Regions from separate parts of the Kitasatospora sp. NPDC094019 genome, predicted to be linked through region 1. Evidence: riboswitches for the same ligand, from Rfam matches in the RefSeq annotation. Region 1 holds a riboswitch; each other region holds the start of a gene.
The links. A riboswitch is a leader RNA that binds a small molecule or an ion and turns the genes downstream of it on or off. The one in region 1 is predicted to bind cobalamin.

Region 1 (3,259 bases):
GCGGCTGGAAGCGGCACATCGGGCCCGGCATGATCCCGGTGGTGCTGCTGCCGAGCCTCGACTCGGTGCTCCACCGCAACGCCCGGCGCAGCGGGAACCGCCGGCTGGGCGACGAGGAGGTGGCCCGGATCCACGGCCGGATGGCCGGCTGGTACAACTCCGGGCTGCCGATCATCGACAACTCCCACCTCGACGTGGCCGCCACCGCGGCCGAGCTGGACCGGGTGATCCTGGCCCGGCTGATGGGCATCCCGGTGCGCTGAGCGGCCCGGACGGCGGCGGGCGGCCGGGCGGTTCCGGGCCCGCGGGCGGGCGGGGCCTGTCGGTGCCGACTGCGATGATGGACGGGTCCTGAACGTTCCACCGGGGGGAGCCGCGCCCGTGCCGGAAGGCCACATCATCCACCGCCTCGCCGCCGAGAACCACCGTGCCTTCGGTGGCCGGGCGGTCCGTGCCAGCAGTCCGCAGGGGCGGTTCGCGGACGGCGCGAAGCTGATCGACGGGCGGGAGCTGGAGGCGGCGGAGGCGGTCGGCAAGCACCTGTTCCTCGGCTTCGGGGAGGACGCCTGGGTGCACATCCACCTCGGCCTCTACGGGGGCTTCGGTTTCGGCGCGATCGGCGACGGTCCGGTACCGCCCCCGGTCGGTCTGGTGCGGCTGCGGCTGGAGAACGACGAGCACGTCGCCGACCTGCGCGGTCCCAACACCTGCGCGCTGATCACGGGCGCCGAGAAGGCCGCGGTGGCGGCCAGGCTCGGGCCGGACCCGCTGCGGTCCGACGCCGACCCGGACGCCGCCTGGCGGCGGATGACGGCCAGCCGGACGACGGTGGCGGCCCTGCTGATGGACCAGAAGGTGCTGGCCGGGGTGGGGAACGTCTACCGGGCCGAGGTGCTGTTCCGGCACGGTATCGATCCGCACCGGACGGGACGCGAGCTGCTCCGGGCCGAGTGGGACGCGATCTGGGCCGACCTGGTCGTGCTGATGCGCGAGGGTGTCGGCGCGGGCCGGATCGACACCGTGCGCCCCGAGCACACCCCCGAGGCGATGGGCCGCCCGCCGCGGGTCGACGACCACGGCGGCGAGGTGTACGTCTACCGCCGGGCCGGGATGCCGTGCCTGGTCTGCGGCACCGAGGTCCGGACCGAGGAGCACGCCTCCCGCAACCTGTTCTGGTGCCCGTCCTGCCAGCCGGCCGGCACCCCGGCCCGCTGACCGGCCCTCCGGCCGGACCGGGTCAGCCGGTCGCGGCGTCGTGCTCCGGATGGGCGGGGGCGTCGACGGCGCAGGCGTCCAGCAGGGGGCGCAGGTCCGCGTCCACGAGCCGGTAGCGCACGACGCGCCCCTCCTTCTCGCCGCTCACCACCCCGGCCGTCCGCAGCAGCCGCAGGGCCTGCGAGACGGCGGGGTCGCGCATGCCGGTGGCGACCGCCAGGTCGGTGACGGCGAGCGGTCCGGTGCGGTGCAGCGCGAGCAGCAGGGCGAGCCGCCCGGGGTCGGCGAGCAGCGAGAAGCGCTCGGCCCAGGAGCGGACGCGGGCGGTGTCGCCGATCGCCGCGATGGCCTCGCAGACCCGGTGCCCGTCGATGGTGCGGTGGCCCGCGCGGTCGGCCGGTACGAGATGCATGCGGGCCATTCTCGCAGGCGGGGCGCTGTGATCCTGGACACCTGCGCAGGTGCGCAGCCTTGCAAGGGTCGTGCTCCGCCACCTACGGTGTTCCCCGCCGTGGTGTTCGGGAAGACCGGTGACGGATCCTCAGGGGTCCCAGTCCGGAGCGGCCCTCGCCACTGTGATCGGGGGGAAGTGTCCGTACCCACGTCGCCACTGGGCGCCTCGCGCGCCTGGGAAGGCGGGTACGGGAGCCCCGTCAGCCAGGAGATCGGCCGCGGCATCTCACGAGGTATTTCCACGAGGTGCTGGAGCGTGATCCCAGGATGACCCTGCCCGAAACCGTCGCCGCCCCGGCGGCGCCCGCCCCCCTGCCCACCTTCCGCTGGCGGCGGGAGGACACCGTGCGGACGGCCGGCCTGATGGGCGTGATCCTGGCCATGCACGTGGTGGCCTTCGGCACGCTGATCTTCCTGGTCGCGCCGGAGAAGTACGAGGTGGGAACCCAGGTCTTCGGGGTGGGCCTGGGCATCACCGCCTACACCCTCGGCATGCGGCACGCCTTCGACGCCGACCACATCGCGGTGATCGACAACACCACCCGGAAGCTGATGGCGGACGGCAAGCGGCCGGTCTCGGTCGGCTTCTGGTTCGCGCTCGGGCACTCCTCGATGGTGGTGCTGATGGCCGCCCTGGTGGCGGGCGGCGCGCAGCTGGCCAGCACCCTGATGGACGACGACTCCGCCACCCACCAGTGGCTGGGAGTGGTCGGCACCTCGGCCTCCGGGGTCTTCCTCTACCTGATCGGCGCGCTCAACCTGGCCGCGCTGTTCGGCATCCTCAAGGTCTTCCGCTCGATGCGGGAGGGCCGGTTCGACGAGGCCGAGCTGGAGGACCACCTCAACTCGCGCGGCCTGCTGGCCCGGGTGCTGAACCGGGCCACCCGCTCGATCACCCGCCCCGGCCAGATGTTCCCGGTCGGCATGGTGCTCGGCCTGGGCTTCGACACCGCGACCGAGGTCACCCTGATGGTGATGGCCGGCTCCGGCGCGGCCTCCGGCCTGCCCTGGTACGCGATCGTCTGCCTGCCGCTGCTGTTCGCGGCGGGGATGAGCCTGTTCGACACCCTGGACGGCACCTTCATGAACTTCGCCTACCAGTGGGCGTTCTCCAACCCGGTGCGCAAGGTGTACTACAACCTGACCATCACCGGACTGTCCATCGCGGTGGCCTTCGTCATCGGCACCATCGAACTGGTGGGCGTCCTGCACGAGAAGCTCGACCTCACCGACCCCGTGACCGGCTGGATCGCCGACATCACCCTGGACAACGTCGGCTACGCCATCGTCGCCCTGTTCGTCGTCGTCTGGGCCGCCGCCATCGCCTACTGGCGCCTCGCCGGCGTCGAACGGAAGTGGGCCCCCGTCCCGACCCCGGCCCCTGCCCCGGCGGCCCCTGCCCCGACCCCCGCGGGCGGCACCGAGTAGTCCCGCCCGGGCCCGGGTGGGGGCGTTCGGCGGGCGGAACGGGGGCGGGGTTCGTAGGCTCGACGCATGGCTGATGCGTACGCGGGCCGGCGGGAGCGGTTGCGGGAGCACTGCAGTGCGTCCGGGGCCGACGCGGCGCTGATCACCCGGGCGGCGAACGTGC
Region 2 (3,259 bases), on a different contig from region 1:
GGGGGGTGAAGCGGACCTCGGTGCCGGGGGCGAGGGTGCCCCGGTCGGCCCGGGTCAGCCGGCGGGTGACGCCCCGTTCGTCGCGGTGCAGGACCTCCTCGACGACGGCGTGCCCGTCCTCCCCCCACTCGACCGCCCAGCGGCCGGGGCGCTCGCTCGCCGCGCTCCGGGTGAAGGTGATCCGCCCGGCGCCCAGGCTCTGCACCACCACCGGACCGGTCCGCTCCCGGGCGGCCCCGGCCGGGCGGACCATCCGCTCCGAGGCCCGGCGGCCGATGACCAGGACGGCGGCCCCGGTACCGACCGCGGCGGCGGCCACGGTGGCCGCGATTCCCCAACGCATACTCGCTCCCCGCTGCTCGGTTCTGGGCCTACCGGTGTCCGGACCCACGTCACCGCCCAGTCCACCGGCCGGAGCCCGGCCGGGCCAGCAGGACACGGCCGTACGGGTTGCCACGTGAGGAAGGTCGCACCGGACCGTCGGAACGAGAGTGCCAGAACCGACGGGGGATCACACGGGGATCGCGGGCTCCCGTCCGGCGAGCAGGGCCCAGAAACGCTCGACCGGCGGGACCTCGGCGGCGGACGGCCCGCCCGGGCCCCCGGCCGGCCCCCAGCCGCCGGACCCCCAGTGGGCGGGCACCTGCCGCTCGTCCTGGAGCACCGGCAGGACGGCGTCGAGGTCCGCCCGGTCCACCGGCACGATCCGGCCGATCGCGCCGGCCTGCGGCTGCCAGCGACCGTCGACGCAGCGCCGCAGCCGCCGCTCCAGCTCCGCGCCGCGGCCGGTCGCCGCGACCAGCTCCCGGAGCGTCAGGCCCAGTACGTGCGCGAGCGCGGCGGTCGGGCCCGCGTCGCCGTCCCAGCGCCCGGTGGCCTCGGCCCGCCGGTACTCCCCGGCCGGGACGCCGATCCGGCGGGCCGCGCCGTCCGGGGTCAGCTCGCGGGCGAGCCGGAAGTCCCGCAGGCTCTCCGGGCGGACGCCCATCAGCTGCTCGGGCGGGCACCAGAGCGCCCGGGCCAGGGCGAGGAACTCCTCCTCGCCGGGCGGCGGCCCGCCGTGCTCCCAGCCGATCACGTGGGCCGGCAGCAGCCGGACGCCGTGCGCGGCCATCCCCTCGGCGACCTGCTCCGGGGTCAGGCCGAGGGCGGCGCGGTGGGCGCGGGCGGCGGCGGGCGAGAACGGCACCGGGGGCGGCGGGGCGGAGGGGGCGGACCGGACCGGACGCGGGAAGAGGTGGGGGCGCTGGGGTCGCATGGGTCCCGACGGTAGGCGCGGCGCCGGGTGGCGCCCCAGCCGACGAACGCACGAAGCGGGGCGGGCGCGCCGCCCGGCGGCGGTGGAGGATCGCACAGCGGGGCGCGGTCCGGCGGCGGGCGGCCTCGGAGGTAGCGACGGGGAACGGCGGGCCGCCGGGCGTCGGGAGCGTCCGGCGCCGCGGCCCCGGAGGGGGTCGGCGGGAGGGCACCGGCGTGTGACCAACCCCTCCGCGACCTCGGTTGACTCCCCCTTCGGGCCCGTGATGGGATCCTTCAGCCATTACGGAGGCAAGCAGAGGAAGCCGGTGCGAGTCCGGCGCGGTCCCGCCACTGTCACCGGGGAGCACGACCGGAGTTCAGCCACGGAGGGCCGTCAGCGGCCGCCGGAAGGCCCGGAAGCGCGTCCGACCCGGGAGCCAGGAGACTCTCGCCCCCGGTACGTCGATCCAGGGCGCGGACCCTGAGTGAGGACACGCACGCGATGCAGGCTGCCCCGCCGGGCCGGGACCTCTCCCCGGCCCCGACCCCGACCCCACCGCAGGCCGCGCCGCGCACCTCGTCACGCGCCTCGTCGCGCACCTCGTCGTGCGCCCGCTGACCCGGGCCGCCGCGTTCGGCGCGGGCGCCGTCGCCGGGTACCTGGCCGACGCCCGGTTCGGCGATCCGCGCCGCGGCCACCCGGTGGCCGGCTTCGGCAGCGCGGCCGGCCGGGCCGAACGGCTGCTGTGGCGCGACGACCGCGCCGCCGGCACCGTCTTCACCGCGCTCTGCGTGGGCACCGTCGCGGCCGGGGCGGTGGCCGCCGACCGGCTGCTGGGCCGCCACCCGCTCGGCCGGGCCGCCCTCGCCGCCGCCGCGACCTGGACGGTGCTCGGCGGCACCTCGCTGACCCGGGAGGCCCGCACCGTCGGCCGCGCGCTGACGGCCGGTGACCTGACGGCGGCCCGGGAGCGGCTGCCGCACCTGTGCGGGCGCGACCCGAGCGCCCTGGACGAGCGGCAGCTGGCCCGCGCGGTGGTCGAGTCGGTGGCCGAGAACACCGCCGACGCCGTGGTCAACGCCCTGGTCTGGGGCGCACTGGCCGGCACCCCGGGGCTGCTGGCGTTCCGCGCCGTGAACACCCTGGACGCGATGGTCGGCCACCGTTCCCCGCGCTACGCCCGGTTCGGCTGGGCCTCGGCCCGGCTGGACGACGTGGCGGGCTGGCCGGGCGCCCGGCTGACCGCGCTGCTGACGGTGGCCGCCGCGCCCGAACCGCGCACCGCCTGGCGGGTCTGGCGGCGGGACGGCTCCGCGCACCCCAGCCCCAACGCCGGCCAGGCCGAGTCGGCCTTCGCCGGCGCGGTCGGCGTCCGGCTCGGCGGGACGCTCCGGTACGGCGAGCGCACCGAGCACCGGCCGGTCCTCGGCGAGGGCCTGCGGCCGGTCGGGGTGGACGACATCGAGCGGGCCTGCGTGCTGTCGCGGCGGGTGGGCGCGCTGGCCCTGGGTACGACCGTCGCCGGGCACCTGCTGCTGCGGGCGGCGCTGAACAGGAAGCGGAGGTACCGGGCATGAGCAAGGCACTGCTGGTCGCCGGGACGACCTCGGACGCCGGCAAGAGCGTGGTCACGGCGGGCATCTGCCGCTGGCTGGCGCGCCAGGGCGTCGCGGTCGCGCCGTTCAAGGCGCAGAACATGTCGCTGAACTCCTTCGTCACCGCCGACGGCGCCGAGATCGGCCGCGCCCAGGCGATGCAGGCGCAGGCCGCCCGGGTCGAGCCGGAGGCGGCGATGAACCCGGTGCTGCTCAAGCCCGGCGGGGACGGCCGCAGCCAGGTGGTGCTGCTGGGCCGCCCGGTCGCCGAGGTCGGCGCGCTGGACTACCGCGAGCGCAAGCCGCTGCTGCTGGAGCGGGCCCTGGAGTGCCTGGCGGACCTGCGCGGCCGGTTCGACGTGGTGGTCTGCGAGGGCGCCGGCTCGCCCGCCGAGATCAACCTGCGGGACCGGGACATCGCCAA
Region 3 (3,259 bases), on a different contig from region 1:
TCGCTGTGTGTCGGCGGCGTCCCCAACACCGACCCGGCGGTCGTGGCCGCCAAGAACTTCCTCAAGGGCAAGCTGCTGTCCTCCGGCGCGTTCAACGCCATGTGGGGCGCCAACACCGACTCCAACGGCTGGGCCGTCTCCGGCCTCAACGCCTGCGGCATCAACCCCCAGGGCACCGACTTCACCAGCGGCACCGGCAAGACCCCGGTCGACTTCCTGATCGCCCAGCAGTTCAAGCCCGGTGGCGGGTTCAAGTACCTGCCCACCGACACCAGCCCCTCCTCCTACGCCTCCGTCGACGGCCTGCGGGCCGTCGCGGGCGCGGGCTTCACCGCCACCCCGCCGGCGCCCACCGCGGCCGGGGAACCGGCGTGGGCCGCCACCACCGCCTTCACCGCCGGCACCGCCGCCCGCCTCGCCCTCGTCGTCGACAACGGCACCGCCACGCCCAAGGTCTGCGCCGTCACCCTCACCCCGACCGGCAGCACCGTCACCCTGGGCGACGTCCTCGACGCCGCCGCCACCGCCACGCCGAGCGGCTGCGTCACCTCCGTCACCCCGGCCACCGGCACCGGTACCGTCACCGCGATCAACGGCACCGCCAACAGCGGCCCGTCCACCTGGAAGGTCAGCCTGGACGGCGGCACCGCCACCGCCGCCGCCCGCGCCACCACGGTCAACGTGGGCGACACCGTCTCGCTGCGCTACGGCAGCTGATCCGGGACGCACCACGGGCCGAGGGTCCCCGGGTACCGGCTACCGGCTACCGGCTACCGGCTACCGGCTACCGGCTACCGGCTACCGGGGACCCTCGGCCAACCGCTCGTTCCGCCGGGGTGGCGGGAACACGCGGCAGCGAGGACCATCACCGTGCGGCCCGGCCGCACCGGCGAACACACACAGGGGGACGGATCCACATGAGGGCTTCCAACTGGGCGGCGGCGTGCTACGTCGCCCTGGTCACGGTGTCGGCCGCGCTGGGCGGGGCGACCGAGAACGGCCGCTTCTACCTCGCGGCCGTCGTCCTGACCCTGCCGATCGGTCTGCTCGCCCTGGTGGCGGTCTACGTCGTCCGGGGGCTGCTGACCGGCGTGGGCGGCCTGTTCGCCACCACGCGACTGCCCGACAGTTCCGACCCCGCCTGGCTGACGGACGCGGGGATCGCGGCCAACACGGCGCTCTTCGCGGCCGCGGCGGTCGCCACCGTCCTCGTGGCCCGCCGCCTCTCCGCCCGCCGCCGGACCCACCGGACCGCCTGAACCAGGCCGAACGCGGTCTCAACCAGTGGGCAGAATGGTGGAACGGGCTGCCCGGGGCGACGGTCTGCGTCTACGCTGGCCCCTGTAGCTGGTTCGTCCTGCCCGCCAGGCAGGACGTCGTAAGAGGGAACCCGGTGACGCCATTCGACTGGCCAGTCCGGGACTGCCCCGCAGCGGTGAGCGGGAACGACCGCCGTCATACGCACTGGGTCCGAGCCGGACCCGGGAAGCGACGGCCAGTAGGTACCCGTCCTCGACGAGGACGGGTGTGCCCGCGAGTCCGAAGACCTGCCCGCTGCCCGCCCCCGGAGGATCCGCGGGCGGCTGTCCGATGACCTCGAGGGCGGGTCGGCGACCACAGCAGGCGGTTCAGGCACGCCCGTCCACGGCGGCCGCCGTCCGGCTCGTCGTCCCTTCGCGCCCTCGTCCCGTCACCGGGCACTTGAGGAGCAAGACTCGCGAAGGAGAGTCCCTTGACCACGAAGTCCGCAGCCGCGGCCACCCGGGCCACCGTCCACGGCTACCCCCGCCAGGGCCGCAACCGGGAGCTCAAGAAGGCCATCGAGGGCTACTGGAAGGGCGCGGTCACCGCGCAGGCGCTGCTGGCCACGGCCGCCGACCTGCGCCGCGGGAACTGGCAGCAGCTCGCCGACTCCGGCATCGAGGAGGTCCCGACCGGGGACTTCTCGCTGTACGACCACGTGCTCGACACCACCGTCGCCGTCGGCGCGATCCCCCTGCGCCACCGGGCCGCCGTCGACGCCGACCCGCTCGACGGCTACTTCGCCATGGCGCGCGGCACCCAGGACGTCGCGCCCCTGGAGATGACCAAGTGGTTCGACACCAACTACCACTACCTGGTGCCCGAGCTCGGCCCCGACACGGTCTTCACCGCCGACTCCGCCAAGGCCGTCGGCGAACTCACCGAGGCGCTCGCGCTCGGCCACGACGCCCGCCCGGTGCTGGTCGGTCCGGTCACCTACCTGCTGCTCGCCAAGCCCGCCCCGGGCGTGGCCGCCGACTTCGAGCCGATCACCCTGCTCGACCGACTGCTGCCCGTCTACGCGGAACTGCTCGCCGCGCTCAAGGCTGCCGGCGCGCGGTGGGTCCAGCTGGACGAGCCCGCCCTGGTCCAGGACCGCACGCCGGCCGAACTGAACACCGCCGCCCGCGCCTACCGCGAGCTCGGGGCCCTCACCGACCGGCCCAAGCTGCTGGTCGCGAGCTACTTCGACCGTCTCGGCGAAGCCCTGCCGATCCTCGCCAAGGCTCCCGTCGAGGGCCTGGCGCTGGACTTCACCGGCCCCGCCGCCGCCAACCTCGACGACCTCGCCGCCGTGGGCGGTCTGCCGGGCAAGCGCCTGGTCGCGGGCGTCGTCGACGGCCGCAACATCTGGATCAACAACCTGGAGAGGTCCCTCGCCACCCTGGCGACCCTGCTCGGCCTCGCCGACCGCGTCGACGTCGCACCCTCCAGCTCCCTCCTGCACGTACCGATCGACGCCACCACCGAACGCGACATCGACCCGCAGATCGCCCGCTGGCTCGCCTTCGCCAAGCAGAAGGCCGCCGAGACCGCCCTGCTCGCCCGGGGACTGCGCGAAGGCACCGGCGCGATCACCGCCGACCTCGCCGCCAACCGTGCCGATCTCGCCTCCCGCGCCACGTCGCCGATCACCCGCGCCCCGGCCGTCCGCGACCGGGTCGCCGCCGTCACCGGCGCCGACGCCCGGCGCGCCCAGCCCTACCCGGTGCGGGCCGAGGCCCAGCGCGCCCGCCTCGGCCTGCCGCTGCTGCCCACCACCACGATCGGTTCCTTCCCGCAGACCACCGAACTGCGCGTCGCCCGGGCCGATCTGACCGCCGGTCGGATCGACTCCGCCGCGTACCGGGAGCGGATGGAGGCCGAGGTCCGCGAGGTGATCGCCTACCAGGAGAAGGCCGGCCTGGACGTCCTGGTCCACGGCGAGCCCGAGCGCAACGACATGGTCCAGTACTTC

Region 2: linked by a shared signal. The riboswitch ahead of ACIQ9P_RS23890 (cobalamin biosynthesis protein) and the one ahead of ACIQ9P_RS13150 (HoxN/HupN/NixA family nickel/cobalt transporter) in region 1 are both predicted to bind cobalamin.
Region 3: linked by a shared signal. The riboswitch ahead of metE (5-methyltetrahydropteroyltriglutamate--homocysteine S-methyltransferase) and the one ahead of ACIQ9P_RS13150 (HoxN/HupN/NixA family nickel/cobalt transporter) in region 1 are both predicted to bind cobalamin.

The regions. Positions count from the first base shown of each region.
Region 1 is NZ_JBIWIF010000005.1:166,502-169,760, reverse strand. Features, by position in the region: gene ACIQ9P_RS13165 (AAA family ATPase) at 1-263, shown strand, start outside; gene ACIQ9P_RS13160 (Fpg/Nei family DNA glycosylase) at 382-1,215, shown strand; gene ACIQ9P_RS13155 (ArsR/SmtB family transcription factor) at 1,238-1,627, opposite strand; cobalamin riboswitch at 1,711-1,904, shown strand; gene ACIQ9P_RS13150 (HoxN/HupN/NixA family nickel/cobalt transporter) at 1,936-3,096, shown strand; gene ACIQ9P_RS13145 (M24 family metallopeptidase) at 3,163-3,259, shown strand, end outside.
Region 2 is NZ_JBIWIF010000010.1:285,559-288,817, reverse strand. Features, by position in the region: gene ACIQ9P_RS23900 (alpha/beta hydrolase family protein) at 1-343, opposite strand, end outside; gene ACIQ9P_RS23895 (helix-turn-helix domain-containing protein) at 512-1,258, opposite strand; cobalamin riboswitch at 1,508-1,707, shown strand; gene ACIQ9P_RS23890 (cobalamin biosynthesis protein) at 1,846-2,817, shown strand; gene ACIQ9P_RS23885 (cobyric acid synthase) at 2,814-3,259, shown strand, end outside.
Region 3 is NZ_JBIWIF010000002.1:584,706-587,964, reverse strand. Features, by position in the region: gene ACIQ9P_RS07630 (hypothetical protein) at 1-717, shown strand, start outside; gene ACIQ9P_RS07625 (hypothetical protein) at 918-1,259, shown strand; cobalamin riboswitch at 1,332-1,570, shown strand; gene metE (5-methyltetrahydropteroyltriglutamate--homocysteine S-methyltransferase) at 1,733-3,259, shown strand, end outside.